Regions from separate parts of the Dyadobacter sp. HNCC25DJ186 genome, predicted to be linked through region 2. Evidence: riboswitches for the same ligand, from Rfam matches in the RefSeq annotation. Region 2 holds a riboswitch; each other region holds the start of a gene.

The links. Region 2 has a riboswitch for thiamine pyrophosphate ahead of AC1XUO_RS17225 (TonB-dependent receptor). Riboswitches for the same ligand answer to the same signal wherever they lie in the genome.
Region 1: it holds a riboswitch for thiamine pyrophosphate, as region 2 does, so the genes downstream of both, thiS (sulfur carrier protein ThiS) here and AC1XUO_RS17225 (TonB-dependent receptor) in region 2, are expected to answer to the same signal.
Region 3: it holds a riboswitch for thiamine pyrophosphate, as region 2 does, so the genes downstream of both, thiM (hydroxyethylthiazole kinase) here and AC1XUO_RS17225 (TonB-dependent receptor) in region 2, are expected to answer to the same signal.

The regions. Positions count from the first base shown of each region.
Region 1 covers NZ_JBXHAS010000003.1:504,028-507,313, forward strand. Annotated here, with positions in the region: gene AC1XUO_RS11890 (GNAT family N-acetyltransferase) at 548-1,051, opposite strand; TPP riboswitch at 1,193-1,288, shown strand; gene thiS (sulfur carrier protein ThiS) at 1,356-1,559, shown strand; gene thiC (phosphomethylpyrimidine synthase ThiC) at 1,645-3,286, shown strand, end outside.
Region 2 covers NZ_JBXHAS010000005.1:269,892-273,177, reverse strand. Annotated here, with positions in the region: gene AC1XUO_RS17225 (TonB-dependent receptor) at 1-1,346, opposite strand, end outside; TPP riboswitch at 1,462-1,557, opposite strand; gene AC1XUO_RS17220 (DUF5615 family PIN-like protein) at 1,679-2,014, opposite strand; gene AC1XUO_RS17215 (DUF433 domain-containing protein) at 1,998-2,237, opposite strand; gene AC1XUO_RS17210 (DUF1801 domain-containing protein) at 2,313-3,104, opposite strand; gene AC1XUO_RS17205 (hypothetical protein) at 3,231-3,286, opposite strand, start outside.
Region 3 covers NZ_JBXHAS010000001.1:459,779-463,064, forward strand. Annotated here, with positions in the region: gene thiM (hydroxyethylthiazole kinase) at 579-1,370, opposite strand; TPP riboswitch at 1,449-1,541, opposite strand; gene hxpB (hexitol phosphatase HxpB) at 1,650-2,300, shown strand; gene AC1XUO_RS01950 (sensor histidine kinase) at 2,356-3,286, shown strand, end outside.

The sequences.
Region 1 (3,286 bases), on a different contig from region 2:
CGTTGGTTATCCATTGCCCGATGTCATCGTGATTATACATTGCCAGTTAGCGTCGTTGGTTATCCATTGCCCGATGGCGTCGTGATTATCCATCGCCAGATGTCATCGTGATTATACATTGCCGGTTGACATTGTTGATTATCCATTGCCCGATGGCGTCGTGATTATACATCGCCAGATGTCATCGTGATTATACATTGCCGGTTGACATTGTTGATTATCCATTGCCCGATGGCGTCGCGATAATACATTGCCCTATGTCATCGTGATTATACATTGCCGGTTGACATTGTTGATTATCCATTGCCCGATGGCGTCGTGATAATACATTGCCCTATGTCATCGTGATAATACATTGCCCTATGCCATTGTGGTAATTCATTGACCTATGCCATTGTGATAATTCATTGACCTATGTCATCGTGATTATACATCGCCCGATGTCATCGTGATTATACATCGCCGGTTTGCGCGCGGATCAATTCCAACATCCCGAATCAATCGGGCGATGCCCGATTCTAAGATATGTCGCCCTTTCAGGGCTTGTCTAGTCCTCTTTCAGAATTAACTGCATGAATACGAGATCTAACCATTGATCGAATTTATAACCCACTTCCCGCAAATAGCCCTTTTCAACAAATCCATATTTTTCGTGAAATTTAATACTGCCACGATTTGTAGCATCAATCCCTGCTATCATCGTATGCAAACCCGATTCTTTTGCGCGCTGGATCAAACTTCCCAATAACCTCCCCCCTACCCCAATTCCACGAGATTTGTCATTTAGATAAATCGAATGTTCGACACTGAATTTGTAACCAATTTTTGGACGGAAAATATTATATGATCCATATCCAATTACCTCCTTTTCAAATTCCGCCACGATCACCGGCATACCATCCTCTATCATTTTGTTAAACCAGGCAGTCTGTTCTTCCAAAGTTCTGATCTCGTAATCATAAATGGCGGTCGTTTCTAAAATAGCTTGGTTAATAATTTCCAAGATGGCCGGCAAGTCCTTCGGAGCAGCATTTCTGATAATAAGATCCATTAAAAGCAGATTCTTTTTGAGGTGTTAATATGACAAATTCAAAGTTACCTCATAATTAACAAAACTTTCACAGTTTCCCAATCTTCAAAATTCAGGATTAAATATTATTTTTTTGAAACTCCGTTTTTTCCAATAGCTTTACGGAAACTTTAGGGGTGTCCCGTATGCGGACTGAGATAATACCCTTTGAACCTGATGCAGTTAGTACTGCCGATAGGGAAAAGTAAGAGATACTGCTGCTGTATCTTAATGAATCTTTCGCAAGGTCCATTCCTGAAGTTTTTCTCATAAAACGTTTTTCAGAATGGAAATAAGCATTAATCAACAACGTACCCAAATTCCGGAACATTTTTCAGTTGAACAGCTTTTGTCCTATTTGTTCGCAGATTCCAAAAAAGGAATTGCCATCGCGATCAACCAGGTCATTGTTCCAAAAAGGGAATGGCCAGTTCACATCCTTAATCCCGATGATAAAATCACCCTGATCAAAGCTACGCAGGGCGGATGAGAAGGCGGTCTGACAATCACATCCAAAATCATTCTATAATACAATAAGCTAACAGCCAATCGCTAATAGCCAAAATTACCTACCCATGAAAATAGAAAAAACACCGAACACAGAAGTAATTACCCGCACGCCTTTTCCAAAATCAACAAAAATTTATGTTAAAGGCAAGCTGCATGATATCTCCGTAGCCATGCGCGAAATAGCGCTAAATGATACCAGAATGCATGGAAAAGTAGGTTTGACTGAAAAAAATCCTTCGGTTACTGTGTATGATACCAGCGGTCCATTCACTGATCCGAATATCGAAATTGATGTAAAAAAGGGACTGGAACCGCTGAGAACTTCCTGGATTATGAAACGCGGCGATGTGGAGCAACTGGATTCAATTTCTTCTGATTATGGGACGAAAAGAAAAAATGACAGCAGTCTGGATTCGCTAAGATTTGCACATATCAGCAAACCGCTCCGTGCTAAGGCCGGACAAAACGTTTCTCAATTGCATTATGCAAAACAAGGAATTATCACAGCTGAAATGGAATATATCGCCATTCGTGAAAACCAGCGGATTGAAGAGCAGATCAAGGAAATAAACAGCAAAGTCAATACCCTCTGTCACCAACATGCCGGACACAGTTTCGGAGCCAACACGCCTAAAAATTTCATCACACCGGAATTTGTACGCTCAGAAGTGGCGGCCGGACGGGCTGTAATTCCAGTCAACATCAATCATCCGGAAAGTGAACCGATGATCATCGGGCGAAATTTTCTAGTTAAAATTAACGCCAATATTGGCAATTCCGCAGTTTCCTCTAGTATTGAGGAAGAAGTGGAAAAGGCAGTTTGGGCATGTCGCTGGGGCGCTGATACGATCATGGATCTTTCAACCGGAAAAAATATTCATGAAACACGTGAATGGATTATCCGGAATTCTCCCGTCCCGATCGGTACTGTTCCAATTTATCAGGCCTTAGAAAAAGTGAATGGAAAAGCCGAAGATCTGACCTGGGAATTGTTCAGGGATACATTGATTGAACAGGCCGAGCAAGGTGTGGATTATTTCACAATCCATGCGGGTGTTTTGCTGCGTTATATACCACTAACCGCCAAAAGACTTACCGGAATTGTTTCCCGCGGCGGCTCCATTATGGCTAAATGGTGTCTCGCACATCATAAAGAAAACTTCCTTTATACCCATTTTGAAGAGATCTGCGAGATCATGAAAGCCTATGATGTTGCCTTTTCACTGGGTGACGGATTGCGTCCGGGCTGCATCGCAGACGCAAATGATGCAGCACAATTCTCTGAACTGGAAACGTTGGGTGAACTGACAAAAATCGCTTGGAAACATGATATCCAGACTATTATCGAAGGTCCTGGTCACGTGCCGATGCATTTGATCAAGGAAAATATGGAAAAACAACTGGAACATTGTCAGGAAGCACCATTCTACACATTAGGGCCGTTAACAACTGATATCGCTCCCGGTTACGACCACATTACCTCAGCCATCGGCGCGGCCATGATCGGCTGGTTTGGAACGGCGATGCTTTGTTATGTTACACCAAAAGAGCACTTGGGTTTACCCAATAAAAAAGATGTAAAAGACGGTGTGATTACCTATAAAATCGCTGCCCACGCTGCCGATCTGGCAAAAGGACATCCGGGTGCACAATACCGCGACAATGCGTTAAGCAAAGCGCGCTTTGAATTTCGATGGGAAGATCAGT
Region 2 (3,286 bases):
GTTGATCCGTAGAAATAATTATCCAGCCATCTGCGGCGGATAAGGTCAGTTCCTGAAATCGTATCATTTCCGGAAATTAGATTAGGCAGATTGTAACTGCTGAATTGGTCATTCTTGCGATACTGCTCATAATAGCCCAAACCACGAACAAGAAATCCGTTCAGGTTTAATGTCAGATTATTGTTCAACGTATGCGAGGTAACAACCTGATAATGATCCTGACGATAATTGTCAACCTCATTTTTATAAGTGTAAGAATTGAAAGTCCGGTCGTTAGCATTCAGCAAATTTTGGGCATCTTTTTCATCGAGTCCGTTGCGGTCAATGTAAGCTAAAATTCCTTCACGGTCGCCGCGCAGTTTAGCTTCGGGAACTCCGTTCCATGATTGATAAGTTTTTTCTTTTCCTGAAAATACATTGACACGAACAAAGCTTTTTTTACCAAAATATGCACCTGATAAGTAATAGGAATGAAGTTCTGAAGATGCGCGGTCAACATATCCATCAGATGAAACACGCGACAAACGGGCATCAAAAGTGAATTTATCTTTTACCAGACCACTCCCGATTTTAAACGTATTTTTGAAGGTATTAAAAGAACCGTAAGAATTGTTGAGCTCGGCATAAGCCTCTTTGCGAAACTGGTTTGTGCTGATGTTCACGGTCGCGCCGAAAGCCCCGGCACCATTGGTGGAAGTTCCAACACCGCGCTGAATCTGAATACTACTAACCGAAGAAGCAAAATCCGGCATATTGACCCAGAAAACACCCTGACTTTCAGCATCGTTATAAGGAATTCCATTGACAGTCACATTGATCCTGGTGGCATCCGTGCCACGAATTCGGATTCCTGTGTAACCCACACCGCCGCCGGCGTCACTTGTGCTTACAAGCGAAGGCGTAAAATTCAGGAGTACGGGAAGGTCTTGTCCGAGATTCTGCTTGTTAAGTGCTTCGGCGCTGACATTGGTATATGCCATGCCCGTTTTGTCATTAACCCGGGTTGCGTTCACAATGACTTCATCTGCCTGAAAAGTATTTTTTTGCAGTTTTATTTCAAGCGATTTTTCTGTGGGTGCGTTGGTTGCGTCAAGTTTGACTGACTGATATCCAACATAGGATATTTCCAGTGAAGTAATGTTGTCCGAGATATTCCGGAGCGTAAATCTACCGTTGGCATCCGTTGTAGTTCCCCTGATATCACCAGCCTTAACGGTTGCTCCGGGTAATGGTTTTCCATCTTCCTGATCGGTGATCTGACCAGTTAATGTTTTTTGAGCATAAACAGATAGGCTCAGTAAAGTGCTGATAACGAGTGTTAAAAGACAGGTCGTAACTTTTCGCATTGCGATCAATAATTGTTACGAACAGGCAGGGGCCACCTATCCTTTGGTTCAATAAATATGGTTATTCGATACAGCTTATCAGGTAGTTTTGAAAATTATGAAATTTCCGCTGGTCCTGAGTTTAGCTTTCTCTTCCTACGCCGGCATTATCCGGATCAGGTAATATGGGTATGATCTCAGCCCGTTAGGTAGGGCACCCCTATGAGATTATGCTGCAAAGATATGGATAATGGTGTGTGGAAGCAAGAGTAACCGTATTATCCAAAACAATTACCGAGTTATTTTTTTAGTCACAACCGAGTATTGGATTAGAAAATACCCTCCAATATTTTCTAATCCTGATTCATGGAAATCACAATTGGTCCGGCAGACAGCGTATTCATATGAAACAGTTTTCTAATTCTGGGAGAGAGTTTCGTCAATTCAGCATAGGTATTTATTTCTGCGTTTAAGACAATTACCGAAATTGTGTATTTACTGAAATCTTGCTGGTGTTGTAAGTTTTTATCAAAAGTGAGGAGAATATTAATATTATTTTTGAGCATTAGCTTTAATAACTCCCCATTTTTTACACCACTCCATCCCATATCTCTTACGGTGAAAACTTCATATTCAGAAAAGTCAAGCTTTAATCGCTTAGGCAAATTTTTATCAAGCAACAGTCGCATAAAGTTGCTCTATATTTTTCGATGTTAACAATTTATTCGCAGCTTCCAGAACAGAAACAGCCTGTTGTCTCGTGACTGTCGGAAAATCATCCAGAAAATCGTCAAGGGAAATACCTGCCTCTAAATGATCGAACAGAGTTTCGACAGGCACACGAGTTCCTTTGAAGACGGGCTGCCCACCCAAGATTTCCTGATTCGTAGTAATAAGTGTTTTAATATCCATAACTAAATTTACTTATTATTTTACAATGTGCAAGCTATTGTTTATCAACGAATTACAATGTACGGCTAATTCTTGTCATTTCTCAACTAACGCCAACCACGATATCAAAACGTCCTGCAATATTTTCTCCTTGACTCTGACATCTTCCAGATCTATAAATACAACCGTCCTTCTGCCGTCCTTATAATCACCTTCCAAAAATCCTTCCGTATCATTAACCTTGGCGCCACTTGGAAAGACCAGCATAACTCTTCCCTTATGAAGGTTCATCACGACGATATCGCGTTTATATTCTTTAGCATCAAACGGCTTCATTTCTCCGGAATAGTAAAAACTCGGATTATTCCATTTGATTTGTTCGGCGATTTCTTTGTCAGTACTCAAAATAATTTCCCTGATCGTTTCTACGACACCGCGTAGTTCAGGATCAAGCTTTTTTATATGCTCACTTACTTGTTCAGAATCAGAAAGTTTAATCGCTTTTGCAGTTGATGCTTTTTTCGGTTTGACGGTAGGCTTTTCAAGATTTTTCTCGATCCTGTATTTTGTGATTTTAGCGATCAAATCAATTGGAAGCGGTTTGTCCAAAGGAAATTGAACACCGCCTTTCGAGCCTTTGTAGCCGGATAGTGCTTCTTTAAATTCTTCCAATCCTTGTGGTGCGGGATAAAAGCCGATATGATTTTTATAGGCAGCATAATGAACCAGATTGCCGTTTAAGGTCAGAGTCGGCATACCGTAACCTATTTTCTCTTCTGCATCCGGCGCCGCTTCACGGATCGCCTTCCGCATTTGTTTCAGCAATTTTTGGGTTTCCGGAGGAAAACCGGCAATGTATTGATCGACTTCGGGATTATTTTTTTTCATGATTACCAGAATGTCTAAAATCCAAAACCTTGATATTGATGTATAATCTTAAAAATAATCTTAATATTTTGATTTATAGGACAATATAAAAGTTGGTGTGCACTTTTTTAGTTATTAAAAATTCAATTATTGCACTTTATTCAAAACTTTCGCCGGTTGCCTCTCCGCAATTTTTTTGTTTT
Region 3 (3,286 bases), on a different contig from region 2:
TTTAATTCGCTGACTTCCAAAATTTTCGACATGATAAAAATCCCGAAGGGATGAAAATATTATAGCAAAGGCCCATTTGATGAAAACCAAAACCCCGAAGGGGTGACAGAACTTTTGCGAAAAAATTTCATTAATCACTAAACAACCGCCAAACGATTTAATTCCTGCATCGTAATAGCTGCCAGCCATCAAGAAAGCGAACTTAAAACAAACTTGGGATCTGCGATTTTTAACCGTCATCCTGATCTTTTTTTCATAATATCAAACTTCGGGATTGTTAAAAATGTCAGAATAATTTGATTGATATGGATGAATTTTGTCACCCCTTCGGGGTTTCGCCTAGAACCGTCATCCTGTTTTCTATAATAATTTCATCCCTTCGGGATTTTTAAGTAATTTCTTTGGCCGCACTTATGCGATGTATTTTGAATTTCCCGTTTTTGATTTAATGCGCTGACTTCCAAAATTTTCGACCTGATAAAAATCCCGAAGGGATGACATTATTATAGCAAAGGTCCCTTTGATGAAAACCAAAACCCCGAAGGGGTGACAGAACATTTGCGAAAAAATTTCATTAATCACTTAACAACCGCCAAACGATCCAATTCCTCAGCCGTGACAGCTGACAGCGCATCCAAAAATGCAATCTGAAACGAACCTGGAAGCTGCGATTTCTCAAATGCTTTTTCACCACAAACACCCATGGTCACCGCCGCCGAAATTGCCGCTTCAAAAACATCTGGCTGAATGGCACAAAAAGCACCGGCAACAGCTGAGGCTGAACAACCCATGCCCGTAACCCTGGTCATTAAAGGAACACCATTTTCTACATAGACAACTTTTTCTCCGCTGACGATAATATCCGTGGCACCGGATACACTTACCACACACCCGAATTTCTTACTTAGTGACTTTGCAGCCTCCAGACCGTCCGTTGAACTTGAAGTACTGTCAACGCCTTTTGTCTGACCATTGGCGCCCGCCAGCGCGAGAATTTCCGATCCGTTTCCACGGATCAGCGTAGGTGACGCCAGGTTCAATAATTCAGATAAAACGGAATTCCGGTAAGGTGTCGCCCCTGCCCCAACCGGATCCAGAATTATTGGTTTTCCTGATTTTTTGGCAGCGATCATGGCCTTCTTCATTCCTTCCACCCATAGCGGGGAAAGTGTTCCAATATTCACGACCAAAGCTCCTGCAATCCCAACCATATCTTCAACTTCTTCAACCGCATGCGCCATAACCGGCGAAGCACCGACGGCGAGAAGTGCGTTGGCAGTAAAATTCATCACGACAAAATTGGTGATGTTATGAACGAGAGGCGATATCGCTCTGAGTTCTGTCAAATTTGATGCTATTTTGGAATTCATCTTATCGGGATTTGATAATAAACAAATCGAATTGGCGCCAGGCAGCGGATTCCCGAAAAGAGATAACAGAAAATAAAATTCTGTATAAACGCTTTTTCCTACGACAGTATGAACTGTTTCAGGTTCAAAGGGTATTTCTCAGTCCAAATTGGGACACCCCTAAAGCCATTCTTAATTACGAATGTAGTAGTTTTGATTATGATTAAAAACAGAAAGTCCTTTTATTAGCTACTTTCTTCGATCTTACTAACTCATATTTACAATTTCTATTTCTTTAAAATGATTAAAGCGGCGATATTTGACATGGACGGATTGCTTATTGATTCAGAACCGATCTGGACAGAGGCAGCCACAGAAGTGATGCAAAAGGTAAACTTCCAGCTGACCCATGATCTGAAACTTCAAACCACAGGCTTATCCATAAAATTATTTCTTGAATTCTGTTACCGTATCCAACCCTGGAACACACCCAGCAGGGATGAACTAGAGCATGAAATTTTAACGATTGCGACAAGAAATATTATCGCGCACGCTCAGCCGATGCCAGGTGCACTGGCACTGGTAAAAAGCCTGCATGATCAAAAATTGAAACTTGCAGTTGCTTCCGCATCACCTATGGAGCTGATAGAAGCGGTTCTAAGACGTCTAGAAATTGTAGATTGTTTTGAAACCTGGCATTCTGGCGAGCTTGAACAGCATACCAAGCCCCATCCGGCCGTTTATATAACCACAGCTGCCAAACTTGGAATTCCACCGCATGAATGTATGGCTTTTGAAGATTCTTTCACAGGTTTGCGTTCTGCACATGCGGCTAAAATGATCACCATCTGCGTTCCAAATGCCGAGGTTTACGATGATCCGAAATTTGATCTGGCACATTACAAAATCAGGTCACTCGAGGAATTTAATATTCTTTCTGTTGGTGTTTGATGTTTGATCATAAAAGCGATCTTAGCTAAATTAACTTTCCCTAAAACCCTCCAAAATGACCGGTTTACGCCATTTCAGCATCATGATCGCCGTGAGGATTACCGTTATTATCCTCACGATTATCGGTCTGTTCTGGCTTACGAACTACCATACCAATGTAGGTTTGATATGTATTCTCGGATCCATTATTGTCTTCGCCCAGGCAGCATCGCTATATAATTATGTTACCAAGGTTAACAGAAAACTTATCTATTTTCTGGAATCTGTACGCTATTCTGATTTCACGATTAATTTTCGTGCAGACAATACCATGGGCGCTACTTTTCGGGAACTTAACCAGCAGTTCAACGAAGTTTTACAGGCTTTCCGACAGGCACGGGCAGAGAAAGAAGCGAGTCTGCAATATCTGAATACGATTGTCCAGCATATCGGGACCGGTCTTATCACTTTCGATGGGACAGGCCAGGTTAACATCATCAACAGCGCAGCGCTGAGGATGCTGGGGATTTATCGTCTTCATAATTTGAGCGAACTGGAAGAAAAACATCCGAGATTATACGAACTTTTATCAGATCTGAATTCCGGAGTCCGCGAATTATACCGCACACCATCTGACCAGCCGCTTGCGCTGCAAGGTGCTGCCATTCAGATGCATGGAAAATGGGTTCGTATTGTGGTTTTACAAAATATTCAAACAGAACTTCAACAGCAGGAAGTTGAATCCTGGCAAAATCTGACGCGTGTGCTGCGGCATGAGATCATGAATTCCATGACACCGATCGTCTCCTTAGTCGGGACTATGCGTCTGATTGTCAACGAAGATATAGAAAAAAGCACAACCAATCAGGAAGCTGTCGGGGATTTGAAGGAAGCCCTGCAAACATTGGAAAAAAGAAGTAAAGGTATGATGCAGTTCGTGAATGCATACCGAGACTTCACTACATTGCCCAAACCTAATTTTGCCAGTTTAAATGTAAAGGAGTTAT